Regions from separate parts of the Shewanella spartinae genome, predicted to be linked through region 2. Evidence: riboswitches for the same ligand, from Rfam matches in the RefSeq annotation. Region 2 holds a riboswitch; the other holds the start of a gene.

Region 1 (7,864 bases), 460 kb from region 2:
CTTATGCAGTGAAAACGCCAGCGCCAGAATACCGGCAATCACACCCAGGCCATGGCTGAGGGCGTTTGCCAGCTCTTCTGCGCGGCTATAGGGAGCGGCCGTAGCAGCAAAGCTGGGCTGACTATTCAGGCCGATCTCTTGGGGCTGTATGGTTTGTGGGGGCAGGGATTGTGGTGGCATTAGACTCTCTAAAACTGGTTAGACCTCGTTAATGGTGAGTCTAACAGCATGCTGGTACAAAAGAAATAGTTAGGCGTACATGTGTACGCCTAATTTGGATTTTGTTTTGTTAGCAATTGAATTTATTATTTTTTAAATTTAACGCTGTCCACTATCTATCCTTGATTGAACTAATAGCTTCTCTTCTTCTCTAAAATGCTAAGTTTCCTAAGGAAAGGATGAGTTGCTATTGCGAGTGCCCCCTAAGGATAGTCAATCTTCCTGGCTTGACCTCAATCTTAATCTAAACCTTAATGCTGATATTGATGTCGAGCAATTGGCCTTCTGTCATCTCGTCTACGCTCCATTAGCGAGAGAGCCTTTGGCGAGTGAGCACGCCGGGCAAGGCGCTCATGCTGAGGAGCTTTTGGTTAAGGAGCTTTCGCTTGAGGAACTTTCGCTTAAGGAGCTTGTTCCTAACGCACCTCTTGAAGGCCCACTATCTATCGCTATAGCTGCAAGGATTGGCTGGAAAGATCTGTCACTCTTCTTGGTCGTCTTGCTGGCGCACCTTGTGTTGCTGGCTTTATTGAGTTGGCAGTTTAAGGGGCCATATTTAGCTCAGGAATCAATTAAGCGAGACAAGCAGGCCATCAGCGCCTATATGCTGACTCAGGCAGAGTTTGACGCCATGAAGGCCAAATCTCGCCCTGCCGAGGTACCAGTAAACGCGCCGCTGACGAGCCAGTCAAATCAAAACGCGTCAAAGCAAGATACGCTTAATCAAAGTGTTGAAGTGACAGAGGACAATCTGGCGCCGGTTTCTGCTCAGCAAAGTGCCGCTCCGATTAAGTCGAGTCCTGAGAAGGGGGCGTCAGCGACTCAAGTTACTCGTTTCCAGCCTAATGTTACCCAAGCAAGTGTTGATCCTGCCCTTGAGCCAGCAGTTGAGCTATCCGAGTCTAACATCGTCTCTAAAATCGAGGCTCCCGCTGATACTCAGAAAGAGAATGAAGCATTCTCCTTCGATGGTGCGAAAGGTCTTAATCTGGAGAGCAGCGCGGCAGCAGACTCGGGAGCGGTAAGCGCTGCAACTGGCGATTATATGGCGAGATACAGGCAGGCACAGCTGGATAAGCTAGTCGAGCACGCCGCCGACAAGGCCACCCAGAAAAAGTCGATGAGCGAGATGAATGGCAAGATGAGGGTGTTAGCCCTACCTAAGGAGAACGAGTATGAGACGGCAATCACCTTAGACAGCAAGGTGGATCCCAATCGCATCGTCAAGATAGGGGATACCTGTTATCGCGTGGTGAGTGTGGCGACACCAATTAACCCCCACGGGGAAAACTTAGGCTTCCCCTTTAAGTGTGGTGGCGATAAGGTGAAACAGGCGATTAAAGACTCCCTTGATAAGCATCTGAGTATGATGGGAGTAGAGATTAAAGATAAAAACTAGTGTGATATATTTTCAGGCTTAAATTACCATGATACTTTTATTTTATACAATTTATTGATTTTATTTTATTATTTGTTTCGATTAATTTGATTTCAGCTAGAGTTTAAAGGGGCTTGCCACCCTCACTCCCTTATGTCTATACTGAGCCCCTCTTGTCGGAGTGCCATTAGGCTGAGACCGTTTATTCGGGATCCGTTGAACCTGATCAGGTTAGTCCCTGCGAAGGAAACAAGCATAATATGACCTTAGTGTCCCGCCGTTTTTTATCGGCCAATGGGATTAAAATCGCCGCAAATTTGGCGAGTTAAATCCCAGTGACACCCAGCATATTTTTGAATCAGGCCATTATCTGGCCCGGCTCAATGCCCTCAACGCCAAACTTCTCCAGACAAGCAACTTCATCTAACCCTATAGTGAGATTGCTTATGTCAACACGTCGTGAAATGCGAGCAGAGGCCCAGGCCTTTATCGATAACCTAAAACCCTTACAACACCCTAATTCGCAAAAATTTTACCTAAGCGGCAGCAGGCCGGATCTCAAGGTCGCCATGCGGCAGATCTTTCAGTCAGACACCCTGATTGGCGGCACGGCTGAGGCGCCTGTCTATGAGAAGAATGCCCCCATCACAGTCTATGACTGCGCCGGGCCCTATTCAGATCCCGAGGCCGATATCGATGTGCGTCGTGGTCTTGTTAAGCTGCGCAGCGAGTGGATCGCTGAGCGTGGCGATACCCAAGAACTCGAGCAGGTCAGCTCAGGTTTTACCCAGCAGCGTCTGGCCGATGAGGGGCTGGATCATCTGAGATTTGAGCTGCTGCCCAAGCCAATACGCGCCCTTGAAGGCAGAGTAGTGACTCAGATGCACTACGCCAGACGCGGCATCATCACCCCAGAGATGGAGTATGTGGCCCTGCGTGAGAATATGGCTCGCGAGACAGTGAGCGAAGAGGTGCTCAATCAGCGCGCGCCGGGCGAGAGTTTTGGTGCCAAGCTAGGTGAGCCCATCACACCAGAGTTTGTGCGTCAGGAGTTGGCGGCGGGCCGGGCAATCTTACCGCTTAACATCAACCACCCCGAGGCCGAACCTATGATCATCGGCCGTAATTTCCTGGTGAAGGTCAACGCCAACATAGGTAACTCGGCGGTTACCTCTTCTATCGAAGAGGAGGTGGAGAAGCTGGTGTGGGCCACCCGTTGGGGCGCAGATACCGTGATGGATCTCTCGACCGGTCGTTATATCCACGAGACCCGCGAGTGGATCATACGTAACTCGCCGGTGCCCATCGGGACTGTGCCCATCTATCAGGCGCTGGAGAAGGTCAATGGCGTCGCCGAAGATCTTACCTGGGAGATCTTCAGAGATACCCTGATCGAGCAGGCGGAGCAGGGGGTGGATTACTTTACCATTCACGCCGGTGTCCTCCTGCGTTATGTGCCTATGACGGCTAAGCGCCTCACTGGCATCGTCTCTCGCGGTGGCTCCATCATGGCCAAGTGGTGCCTCTCTCATCACAAGGAAAACTTCCTCTATGAGCATTTCGATGAGATCTGCCAGCTGTGCGCCGCCTACGATGTCTCCCTCTCGCTGGGTGATGGCATGCGTCCAGGCTCCATCGCCGATGCTAACGACGAGGCGCAGTTTGCCGAGCTGGAAACCTTAGGCGAGCTGGTTAAGAAGGCCTGGCAGTATGACGTGCAGACCATCATAGAAGGGCCGGGTCATATCCCGATGCAGCTGATTAAGGAGAACATGGAAAAGCAGCTCGAGCTATGTGACGAAGCGCCGTTTTACACCTTAGGCCCTCAGACTACCGACATTGCTCCAGGCTATGATCACTTCACCTCTGGCATAGGGGCGGCGATGATCGCCTGGTATGGCTGCGCCATGCTTTGCTACGTAACGCCCAAGGAGCATCTTGGTCTGCCAAACAAGGAAGATGTTAAGCAGGGGCTGATCGCCTATAAGATTGCCGCCCATGCCGGCGATGTCGCCAAGGGCCATCCCGGCGCGCAGATCCGCGACAACGCCTTGTCTAAGGCGAGGTTCGAGTTCCGCTGGGAAGATCAATACAACCTGGGATTGGATCCCGACACCGCCAGGGCGTATCACGACGAATCACTTCCGCAGGAGTCGGCCAAGGTAGCCCATTTCTGTTCCATGTGCGGCCCCAAGTTCTGCTCGATGAAGATCACCCAGGAGGTGCGCGAATACGCCGCGGCCCAAGCGATTGAGGTGAGAGAGATTGAGGTGAGGGAGGTTGAGGTTAAGCAGATTGACGTTACTGCTAGCGCGCCAAAGGCGGAGATCCAGCAAGGAATGGCGCAGATGTCGGCGCAGTTTAAGCAAAGTGGCAGCGAGCTCTATCACAGCGCGGTGAAGCAAAGCCCTGACGTTGAAAGCGCCTCTCTCGAAAGTGCGGCTCTCGAAAAAGCAGAAGAGGTGTAGCCATGTCCGCTAAAAAACCTATCGTCTGGACCATTGCCGGTTCAGACAGCGGGGGCGGTGCGGGCATTCAGGCGGATCTTGCGACCATGGCGGATCTGGACTGCCATGGTTGCAGCGTGATCACCTGCGTCACCGCGCAAAATTCGGTGGCGGTTAACGGTGTCGAGCCAGTGAGTGAGGCTATCTTGCTCGCTCAGCTCGATACCTTGCTAGCAGACCTGCCGCCCGAGGCGATCAAGATAGGGCTGCTTGCCAATCAGCGTCAGATTAATCTTGTCGCCGATTGGCTGGCGACTCATATTGCGCCACTGAAAACGGATGATGGCCAGCCTATTCCGATTATTCTGGATCCCGTGATGGTGGCCTCCTGCGGCGATGCCTTTACTGGCGAACCTGCTGTTCAGGCTTCCGCTCACCCCAAAACTGAGCTCAAAACTGAGCCCAAGCACCTTACCGGGTTGGATTTCACCGCCTTCGCTAAGCAGCTTACCCTGATGACGCCGAACGCCAGCGAGTTTGGCAAGTTAGTGGGAAGCGAGGCGAGATCGAGTGATGAGATGTTAAGTCAGGCAAGTGCGCTTTCAACGCGTTTAGCCTGTAATCTGCTGATCACAGGTGGTGACAAGGGCGCGCTCTGGCACAGCAATAAGGCGGAAGATCTCTTTATCTGTAACGCGGTGGCGCATACCTCGCCGCAGCACCAGCACACCAGCTTTCGCTTGAATGGTGAGCGAGTGGATAACCCCAATCACCACGGTAGCGGCTGCACCCTGTCATCGGCGATTGCCAGTTTTCTGGCCCAGGGCCTGGTGCTCCACGATGCTGTTCTGCTTGCTAAAACTTATGTCGCTCAAGGGATAGCGTCGGCCAAGGCCTTGGGCGCCGGTGCCGGGCCTTTAGCCCGCTGCGGCTGGCCTTCGGGCCTGGTATCGCTTCCCCGTATCACAAAGTTGGCTGGCACCACTTGGTTAAGTTCTTCAGATCGCGCTTCAGATAGCCCCTCGACGCTGAGTTTTCCAAGGCTTAAGCATCCCATTGGGGTGTATCCCGTGGTGGATAATCTGAATACTTTGGAGCAGGTGTTGGCCGCCGGGGCAAGCACGGCTCAGCTGAGGATCAAGCTTGAGGATGATGGCCAAGCAGCTAGCAATCAAGAAGAGAGCAAACAAGAAGAGAGCAAACAAGAAGAGGGCCAAGGCGCTGCCGCGTTAGAAGCGCAGATCCAAGCGGCAATCGCGCTGGGGCGTAATTACGATGCGCAGGTGTTTATCAACGATCACTGGCAGCTGGCGTTAAAGCATGGCGCCTTCGGTATCCATCTTGGGCAGGAAGATCTATTTGAGGTGGATCTCGAGAGGATCGCCGAGGCGGGTATAGCCCTGGGCGTCTCCAGCCATGGGGTGTTTGAGTTGGCACTGGCCTGTCAGCTTAATCCATCCTATCTGGCGCTGGGGCATATCTTCCCCACACCGACGAAATCTATGCCTTCCAATCCTCAGGGGCTGAGTACGCTTGCTCGTATGGTCGCGCTTTGGACGCCCGATTGCCCCAGAGTCGCCATCGGCGGTATAGATGCTTCGCGTTTGGAGGGGGTTAAAGCAACAGGTGTTGAGGCGGTGGCCGTGGTGCGCGCGGTGACTCAGGCGGACTCGCCGGGCGAGGCCTATACACAGCTTGCCAAGACGTGGGAGAAAGCCTATGTCCCTCGATGATAAGACGTTTATCCAATATTCACGGCAGATCATGTTGCCCGAGGTCGGCGAACTGGGCCAGCAAAGGCTGATGGAAGTAAGTGTCGCCATCGTGGGGCTTGGCGGCTTGGGACAGCTCTGCGCCCAGTATCTGAGCGCGGCGGGGATCTGCCGCCTGATCCTGATCGATGATGACAAGGTGGAGCTGAGTAACCTGCCCAGGCAGCTGCTGTTTTCCCATGACGATTGCGGCCAGTACAAGGCGGAAGTCGCCAGAGACAGGCTGGTAGAAAAAGGCAAGACTCAAAACAGTCAGGTATCAGCTTTTTATCAGATAGCGGCCAAGATTGTGCGTCTGGATGGCGATAACGCCGAGTCTCTGCTTTCAGGTGTGGATCTGGTGCTCGATTGCAGCGACAACTTCGCCACGCGCCAGCATATTAATGCCGCCTGTGTGGCGCTGAGCACGCCTACCGTGGTGGCGGCTGCGGCCCACTTTGCCGGTCAGTTGATGGCGTTTGATCTGAGCAAATCCCCGGATTGCGGCTGCTATCACTGCCTGTTTCCGGCAGAGCTTAAGGTGAGCGAGAGCTGCAGCACCATCGGCATACTTGGGCCCATGGTGGGCACTATGGCGTCGATGCAGGCGCTGCTGGCGATAAAGCTATTGCTGGGGTTACCGGGCCTGGGCTGGTTGCACAGATTCGATGGTTTAACCGGCGAAATCCAGAAATTCGCGCTGCGCCGGGATCCCAAATGCGCGGTCTGCGCGGAAATTAAAGAATCGAATGAAAAGGCTTATGCGGCACGTGGTGAGACAGCCTGTTCATCGGCCTTAGGAGAAAATGATGAGTGAGATCAGCTTAAGTTTAAATGGTCAGTTAATACAGGTGCCAGCCAATGCGAGTCTGCTGTCTATGCTGGAGGACCAGCAGATCACCCTGGATAGCGTGGCGCTGGTGCGGGCAGGTGAGGTGGTTCCAAAGTCTCTGTGGGCATTAACCCTGTGTGAGGCGGGCGATGTGATTGAACTCTTTGGCGTAGTGGCAGGAGGTTAATATGTTAACGATAGGCGATAGTCAGTTCTCTTCACGCCTTTTTACCGGCACGGGCAAGTTTGCCAGCGCCGATCAGATGTTGGCGGCTTTGGCAGCAAGCGGTTCGCAATTAGTGACGCTGGCGATGAAGCGGCTCGATCTCAAGGCGGGTTTCGATGATATTCTGGCGCCCATACGTCAGAGCGGTGTTAAGCTGCTGCCCAATACCTCTGGAGCGCGCAATGCCAAGGAGGCGATCTTCGTCGCCGAGCTGGCTCGCGAGGTGCTGGGTACCTCTTGGATAAAGCTTGAGATCCATCCCGATCCTAAGTATCTGATGCCGGATCCAATAGAGACCTTTAACGCCGCCAAGGTGCTGTGTGAACGCGGCTTTACCGTATTGCCCTATGTGCATGCCGATCCTGTGCTCTGCCGTAATTTGGAATCTGTAGGCTGTGCGGCCGTGATGCCTCTGGGTAGCCCAATAGGCTCCAATCGCGGGCTGGAGACGGCGGCATTTTTGAAGATGATCATAGAGCAGGCCAAGGTGCCTGTGGTGGTCGATGCCGGAATAGGCTCACCCTCTCAGGCGATGGCGGCCATGGAGATGGGCGCGAGCGCCGTACTAGTGAACACGGCAATTGCTGCCAGCCGCGATCCGGTGAAGATGGCGCTCTGCTTTGCCGATGCCGTCTCCACGGGGCGTAAGGCCTATGAGGCGGGCCTGGCCCAGGTTCACCAGAGGGCGATTGGCACCAGTCCCCAGCAGGCGCTCACCGCCTTCTTATCGGAGTAACCCAATGAGTTTCTTCGATACCTTGAGTGGACTCTCTCGCGAGCAGTTGCGTATGGCGCTCTATTCCACCACGGCGGCCCAGGTAGAAGCGGCGATCGAGGGTGAGCAGGGCAACTTGGATCATCTGTTAGCCCTGCTGTCGCCGGCCGCTGAGGAGTACCTAGAGCCGATGGCGCAACATGCTGCCGCCTTAACCCGGCAGCGATTTGGTCACAACATCGGCCTCTATCTGCCGCTCTATCTCTCAAATCTCTGCGCCAACGAGTGTGACTACT
Region 2 (7,864 bases):
AGCGGCCAAGCTGGCCGATGAAGCAGGCATCGCAGAGGATGGGTATCGTCTCATCATGAACTGCAATAAGCATGGTGGTCAGGAAGTCTTCCATATCCATATGCACCTGTTAGGCGGTGATTTCCTGGGGCCGCTAGTGTCGCGTTAATCCCAGACGATTCTTGGACTGTGTAGAGTAATGAAGACAAACCCTGATTTTTTCCCGCTGACAGACTTGGCGACCCGCTTCGTCGGTCAGCTAGTGCAGTGTCGCCGACTTGGGCTCAGTGTGCTCGAAGCCAGCGAGCAGCATGTGCTGATCGAGCTGCCCTATAGCAGTGAGCTTATCGGTTACCCAGACACAGGCGTGATACATGGCGGGGTGATCACCACCCTGATGGACACCGCCTGCGGCACTGCCGTGGTCTGCAATATCTTCGATAAGTACAAGTCGCTGGAGTTGTCGCCGACGCTGGATCTGCGGGTCGACTACATGAAACCTGCCGAGCCCAACAAGAGCGTCTATGGGTTCGCCGAGTGTTACAAGCTCTCCTCGAGCGTGGCCTTTACCCGCGCCATCGCCTATCAGGATTCTATCGACGATCCTATCGCCCATGCGGTGGGCTCTTTCATGCGTATCAGCCCCGAGATGGTGGGTGACGCCTTCAGACAGGCCTTGATGGGAGAGGGGAAATGATCATGGTCACGCCAGAAGCCAATCAGGCATTAAACGTTAAAGATATCGTCAAGAAGGCCACGGAGCTTAACGATTTTGGTCACCTGCTGGCGCATGTTCCTTATGCTAAGTTTATCGGCATGCAGGTGGCGCGCTTCGGCGACGAGCTGGTGTTTCAGCTACCGAAGAAAGATGAGAATATCGGTAACCCAACCCTGCCGGCCATTCATGGCGGGGTGATCGCCGGGTTCATGGAAATGTCGGCGATCGTGCAGCTGATGGTTTTTATGCAGACCACCAAAGTGCCAAAAATTGTCGATTTCTCAATTGATTACCTGAGGGCGGGCCACCATAGAGATAGCTTCGCCGAGTGTAAGATCACCCGTCAGGGACGCCGCGTGGCGAACGTAAACATCAACTGCTGGCAAACCAACCGTAAGGCCTTGATTGCCACCGCCCGCGCTCATTTTCTGATTGAATAGACATTAAGGTGTAAGCGTAAGGAGAATAGTGATGAACAAAGGATTAGTGTTAGGCTGCTTGTTGCTGGGACTGAGCGCCTGTGCGCCCCATACCGGCGGCATCATGACCAGCTCCACCGGTGAGGTGCGGGTCGATAACGGCTCCTTCCACTCAGATGTGGATGTCAGCGCGGTGACCACCCAAGCCGAGGCGGGTTTCCTGCGGGCGCGCGGCACCATCATCAGTAAGTCACCAAAGGATCAGCGCCTGCAATATAAGTTCACCTGGTATGATGTCAATGGCGCGACGGTAGAGGATGAGGGGGTGAGTTGGAAGTCCCTTAAGCTTCACGGCAAACAGCAGATGCAGGTGACGGCGCTGTCCCCAAATGCCACCGCGGTGCGTTGTGAACTCTATGTGCGCGAGGCCATCTCCAATTAAAAATCGCATTCAGGAATGAGTCGAGCGAATGATTTGATGAAAACGTCAGCAATGCTGGCGTTTTTTTATGGATCACGCGCAAATATTGCGTTAAATATGTCAACTCTTTGTATGAGTCATGTATAATCGGCCTCGCCAAGGGGTGTTAACGCCAAGCCATAGCTTAGCGATTGACTGAGATGTCCGCGGGACAAACCCTTAGAACCTGATCCGGCTAATACCGGCGTAGGAATGGGCCACATCACTAGATTTAATACAATCTGTCTGTGCATTCTTTCTCGCTTTCTTAAGTGCCGGATCTCAATATTGATTTGAGGTCCTATGTTTACATTAAAATCTTATTCACCCATCGCCCTTGCCGTTGCGGCGGCGTTAACTCATACCAGCCTGATGGCGAGCGATACGCCGCCAGCCAACGACGAGATGGAAGTGATAGTCGTCACCTCCGATTTTCGCCAGTCTAGCCTGGACAAGATGCCCTCTAGCATCAGCGTCATAGATCAACAGCAGATCGAGGACGAGGGCGCCCAGCACTTTGAAGACGTACTCAACGGCATTGCCAATTTTAACTGGTCTGGCGGTAGCTCGCGGGCCAAATATTTCCAGATCCGCGGTGTGGGCGAGCAGGAGGAGTATCAGGGCGCACCTAACTCTTCGGTTGGCTACATCATAGACGACATCGACATGTCGGGCCTTGGGATGATCTCCAGCATGTATGATCTGCAGCAGGTCGAGGTGCTTCGCGGGCCACAGGGCACGCGCTATGGCGCCAACGCCTTAGCCGGTCTTATCTATCTTAAGAGTAACGATCCTACCTCGGTATTCGAGCATGGCGCCGAGCTGCAACTGGGTGACGATAACCTGCGCACCTATAGCGGCTTCAGCTCAGGTCCATTGAGTGATTCGGGCAAGCTCTTGTACCGCGTATCGCTGCAGCAACATGAGCAGAACGGCTATCGCGACAACCTTTACCTGGGCCGCGACGACACTAACGGCAGAGATGAATTTACCGGTCGCATTAAGCTGCGCTGGTATGCCACTGACGATTTGGTGGCCGATCTCAGCCTGATGCACGCCGACTTTAACAACGGCTACGATGCCTGGACATTGGACAACAACGGTTTCGATACCCTCACAGATGAGCCGGGTGTCGACAAGCAGCGCACCACGGGTGGCTCGCTTAAGTTGACTTACTCAGGCGCCGACAGCTTCGAGCTGGTCTCACTAAGCTCAATGGCTCAGAGTGATACTCACCACGGCTACGACGGCGACTGGGCCAACCCAGAGTTTTGGGCGGCCCGCAGCTGCGAAGGTGAACCTTGTCAGTACGACTACACCTGGAACAAGCTGGGTGACAGAACCACGCTGTCTCAGGAGTTTCGTCTGAGCTCTACCGAGGCGGGGCGTATCTTCGATGGCAGCACCGACTGGTTGGTGGGCGTCTATGGTCTGAGACTCACCGAAGACAACGACACGCTCGAAGTCTATAACGGCTGGGAAGATAGACTCCTGGCCGAATATGAAGCGACTAACTTGGCAGTTTTTGCCCAGTTAGACAGCGACTTAGGCAATGGTTATGCGTTGTCAGTGGGTGCCCGTTTGGAGCGCCGTGAGAGCGACTACAGCGACTCGGATAAAGATGCCTTCGAGCCCTCAGAGAACATGTGGGGCGGTCATATTGCCCTGAGCAAGACACTCAGTCCAGGTCAACAGGCTTATGCCCGTATCGCCCGTGGCTATAAGGCGGGTGGCTTTAACATGTCGCTGCCGGCTTCACTGAGCGATAAGAAGGAGTTCCAGGCAGAGACTCTGTACAACTATGAGCTGGGCCTCAAGTCGGAGTGGCTAGGTGGCGACGCGACCACACACTTCTCGCTGTTTTACATGGACAGACGCGATCAGCAGGTCTCTGCCTCACAGCAAAACCCTGACGAGCCACAGAAGTTCATCCTCTACGTCGAAAATGCCGGTAGCTCTCACAACTATGGCGCCGAGCTGGAAGCCAACTGGTATGCCACTGATAATATTAAGTTATACGGCACACTGGGCTGGCTAGAGACCGCCTACGGCGATTACGCCTACCAGGATAAGTACGGTGGATTGGTGGATCTCACTGGCCGCGAGCTGGCGCACTCGCCTAATCTTACCTATAGCGCCGGGGCGACCTATCGTAGCGATCTGGGCTGGTTTGCCAACCTAACTACGAGCGGTAAGAGCGAGTTCTACTACTCAGACAGTAACGACTCTAAGTCAGAGCCCTATACTATCTTCAATGCCCGTGTCGGCTACGAGACAGAGACCTGGTCGGCTTATCTCTGGGGACGCAATCTGTTTGATGAGAAGTATGGCGTGCGCGGCTTCTATTTCGGTAACGAGCCGGATAACGGCTGGGCCGATAAGCAATATATCCGCTACGGCGATCCTCGCCAGCTAGGGGTTACGCTTAACGTCAAGTTTATGTAATTGGTTTTTTGCTGGTGCTAATTGTTGTTGGGGCGGGCAGGGCTCGCCCCCTTAAGGAGTTAAGATGAAATTAACCGCTGAAATCAGCATGTATCCCCTGAAGGATAGCTATATCGATCCCATCAAGTGGTTCATCGGCCGGGTTGACACTTACGCCAATATCGAGCGCCGCACCAATGCCATGGCCACTCAGGTGTGCGGCGAATATGGCGAGGTGATGCAGATGTTGGCCACCGAGATGGAAGCCGCTCACGAGAAGTGGGGCAAGGCGGTCTTCGTGGTCAAGTTTATCGGTGGCGAGCTGGACCTGTCCCATCAGGAATAGGGCCTTAAGGCGCAATTATACCAATCACGGTAAGTAAGTGATCAGAAATAGCGTAGGAAAAACGGTCGAGAACAAGGCATAATTTTTCGATAAGTAGTTATTCTACAATCGAAAATAATAACGCCGTTATCGGGCGTTTTAACAAGCTAGCATGACCAGTTATTTACTACGATTGGTATTAATATACGGGGAGCGACACACATCCTATGATAGATTTCTGGTCCGCATTGGTTAGCACCTTGACCCAGACCTTCGAGCAGGCCAATGCCATGACGGCGTGGGAGGCGGTAGCCGTGGTCTTGGCTTTGGCCTATTTGGCGCTGGCGATGCGCGGCAACATTTGGTGCTGGGCGGCGGCCTTTGTCAGCACCGCCATCTACACCTTGCTGTTTTGGGAGGTCTCCCTGCTGATGGAGTCGCTGCTCAACGTCTACTACATGGCGATGGCTGGCTACGGTTTCTGGCTGTGGCGCTATGGCGGCGGTGAAGATCACGGGGTCGAGGTGGTCAGCTGGTCGCTTGGACGGCATCTCTACTTGATCGTCGCGACAACCGTGGTTTCTCTAGTGGTCGGCCATTTGATGGCGACCCACACTCAGGCCTCTTACCCCTATCTGGACGCGGCAACCAGCTGCTTTGCGGTGATGACCACCTATCTGGTGGCGCGCAAGGTACTGGAGAACTGGCTCTACTGGGTGGTTATCGATTTTGTGTCCATCTACCTCTATCTCAACAAGGGACTGATGCTCACCTCTATGCTGTTCATCTTGTATGTAGGCATGGCGATAGGGGGCTATTTCCTATGGCGCACCAGCATGCAGCAGCCAAGTCAGGGTGACTACTCCTATGACTAGGGCGAGTCTTGCGGTACCGTTCGTCGAGGCTGAGATCTGATGTCGGCTGACGGCAGTGCTGACGCGAATAGCACCTTGCTAGCGCGCCTGATAGCCAGCCTTCCCGAGGCGGTTAAGGTGCAGCTCTCTGAGCTTGGCTGTCCACTGGATGAGCGCACACAGATACAGGTGCTCTCGCGGGGACTGAGCAACCAAAACTATCATCTAAGCCGCGATAACCAGCAGCTGGTGTTGCGGGTCAACAGTCAGGCCAGCAGCCAGATCAGCGCCCGCGACCATGAGGTGGCCAACTGGCGCCTGGCAGAAGAGCAAGGCCTCGCGCCAGCGCTCTTGTATGTGGCGCAGGGCAATAGCGTCTATCTCAGCCATTTCATCGACACAGGCGAAGATTGGAGCCGTTTGATGACGGCCAATCCCGCCCATCCCCTGCAGGAAGAGTGCGTCACCCGGCCAGATGCCGAGGGGTTGCTGCTCGAGCTGCTCAAGGGGCTAGCTCAATTGCCGCTGCCGGAGAATCCTATCTCGGTAACAGAGCAGTGGCAGCGCTACATTGGCCAGCTAGAGATGATTGCCGAAAGCCTTGATGCGGCGAGCCTAGATAAAGCCAGTCTTGATGCGGCAGGCAGCAGTGATCTGCCCATATCCTATCAAGTGCCTTGGAAGATGCGATGGCAAGCGCTTAAGGCGCACCAGGGGCGGGTCGATGCCGTGCTCGAGCAGCTTAATGCCTGTGAGTTAGCGCCACAGTATAGCCATAGGGATCTCAACCCCCACAACCTTCTGATGAGCCAGGGGAAGCTCTGGTGTATCGATTATGAATACGCCTGTAGCTCCCACCCCTTGGTGGATCTTGCCAGTGTGCTGGCAACCCACAGACTCTCTAGTGAGCAGCGCCACCGGCTGCTCCTCGGCTACCTGAATGGCCATCCCAAGCTCAACGACAAGGCGCTCGCGGCCATTCCCAGTGCCTTGGCGCTTTACTGGTACTTCGCCGCCTGCTGGGCACTGTTGATGGCGAGCCAGGGCGAGGGCCTATTGAAGCAGACTGTGCAGCAGTCACTGGAGAAGACAGTGCCGCAGAAGCTGAGCGAGTCAGATGCCAGCCTGCCACACAGCGTGAGCGACTACCTGCAATGCTTCGATGACTTCATGGTGCTGGTGGGTTAACGAGCCGTTTTTCGTCCGACTCTGTTTCCGACTTGGTAAATCCGATTCTGTAATTCTGACTCTGTTGATCCGTCAGGGCTAACGTAAGGGTTCTTATTGCGCTTATTTCTCCTCGTTTATTTCAATTCGCCTGTCTCATATTGCCTGTTTCACTTTGCTTGTTTCATCTCGCAAAGGCCATAGCTTTTTTTACCTTTGTTTATTCTTGCTGAAATTTAAATGATTAGCTAAGGGTCTATTAGGTAATGACAAAATAATGAGAGAGTGAGGTTATGCAGAAACTGTACGCTAAATTTACCCAGGGGATCGCCCAGCTCGACGGCGTCGCCGCTTTAGCACTTAGGCTTTATCTGGCGCCCGTGCTGATGCAGGCGGGTTACAACAAGCTGTCGCACTTTAGCGACACGGCGGCCTGGTTTGGTAACGCCGAGTGGGGCCTGGGTCTGCCCATGCCTGAGGTGATGGTGGCCCTGGCGGTCGGCAGCGAGTTTGTCGGTGGCTTCTTGCTGATCTTGGGCTTGGCCACCCGGTTGATCTCCATCCCCTTGATGGTCACCATGGCGGTGGCAGCCTTTAGCGTGCACTGGAAAAACGGCTGGTTGGCCATCGCCGATCCCAGCTCCTGGCTGGCCAATGAGAAGGTGATGGCCTCGGCGGAGAAGCTCGCGGCGGCCAAGTCTCTTTTGCAGGAACATGGTCACTATGAGTGGCTGACCTCCTCGGGTAACTTTGTGATCCTCAACAACGGCATCGAGTTTGCCGTTACCTATCTGTTTATGCTGTTTGCCTTGTTGATCATCGGCGGTGGACGTTACACCAGCCTGGATTATTGGATCGCCCGCAAGTATCAGCCCAAGGCTTAACCCGACACCATCGAGTGTAAATCCCACTGTTTCAGTGGGATTTTTTTTGCCAATTTGTTACCCTCGAGGTCGGTATTAATGACAGGATAATCTTTGTGGATGCGATCGAACTTCTGTTGACACGGCAGTCTTGCCCCAGACTAGTCGCCCCGGCGCCCGATGCTGCGCAGCTTACACAGATCTTAAACGCCGCGGTGCGAGTGCCGGACCATGCAGGTCTCACCCCGTGGGAATTTATCGTCGCGGAGGGCGATGGCCTAACGCGCTTGGCTGACCATTTTGTAGAGGCGATGGAAAAGGAGGGTGGCGATGAGGCAGCGGTCGCTAAGGCGGCCAACATGCCGATGCGCGCCCCCATGGTGGTCACGGTAGTGGCCAAGGTAACCGAGCATCCTAAGGTGCCGGTACTCGAGCAACATATCGCCGCTGGCTGTGCCTGTATGGCGATGCAGCAGGCCGCCTTTGCCCTGGGACTGGGTGGTATTTGGCGCACCGGCCCCTTGGCCTTTAATCGTCATCTGCATCGGGCCTTGGGTCTGGGCGAGCAAGATCAGATAGTGGGCTTCCTCTACCTGGGCACGCCAGCGGTGAAGGCGCCGTTAAAACCGCAGAAATCGGCCGACTCTGCGGTGCG

What was found. Region 2 has a riboswitch for thiamine pyrophosphate ahead of K0I31_RS08955 (TonB-dependent receptor). Riboswitches for the same ligand answer to the same signal wherever they lie in the genome.
Region 1: it holds a riboswitch for thiamine pyrophosphate, as region 2 does, so the genes downstream of both, thiC (phosphomethylpyrimidine synthase ThiC) here and K0I31_RS08955 (TonB-dependent receptor) in region 2, are expected to answer to the same signal.

What each region holds. Positions count from the first base shown of each region.
Region 1 is NZ_CP080418.1:2,454,145-2,462,008, reverse strand. Features, by position in the region: gene trhA (PAQR family membrane homeostasis protein TrhA) at 1-180, opposite strand, end outside; gene K0I31_RS10985 (hypothetical protein) at 749-1,618, shown strand; TPP riboswitch at 1,765-1,863, shown strand; gene thiC (phosphomethylpyrimidine synthase ThiC) at 2,044-4,065, shown strand; gene K0I31_RS10975 (bifunctional hydroxymethylpyrimidine kinase/phosphomethylpyrimidine kinase) at 4,068-5,777, shown strand; gene K0I31_RS10970 (HesA/MoeB/ThiF family protein) at 5,764-6,612, shown strand; gene thiS (sulfur carrier protein ThiS) at 6,602-6,814, shown strand; gene K0I31_RS10960 (thiazole synthase) at 6,816-7,589, shown strand; gene thiH (2-iminoacetate synthase ThiH) at 7,594-7,864, shown strand, end outside.
Region 2 is NZ_CP080418.1:1,989,276-1,997,139, forward strand. Features, by position in the region: gene hinT (purine nucleoside phosphoramidase) at 1-148, shown strand, start outside; gene K0I31_RS08940 (PaaI family thioesterase) at 179-676, shown strand; gene K0I31_RS08945 (PaaI family thioesterase) at 673-1,137, shown strand; gene K0I31_RS08950 (YcfL family putative periplasmic lipoprotein) at 1,169-1,558, shown strand; TPP riboswitch at 1,687-1,807, shown strand; gene K0I31_RS08955 (TonB-dependent receptor) at 1,880-4,021, shown strand; gene K0I31_RS08960 (YkoF family thiamine/hydroxymethylpyrimidine-binding protein) at 4,086-4,346, shown strand; gene pnuC (nicotinamide riboside transporter PnuC) at 4,553-5,200, shown strand; gene K0I31_RS08970 (phosphotransferase) at 5,240-6,367, shown strand; gene K0I31_RS08975 (HvfX family Cu-binding RiPP maturation protein) at 6,640-7,230, shown strand; gene K0I31_RS08980 (NAD(P)H nitroreductase) at 7,326-7,864, shown strand, end outside.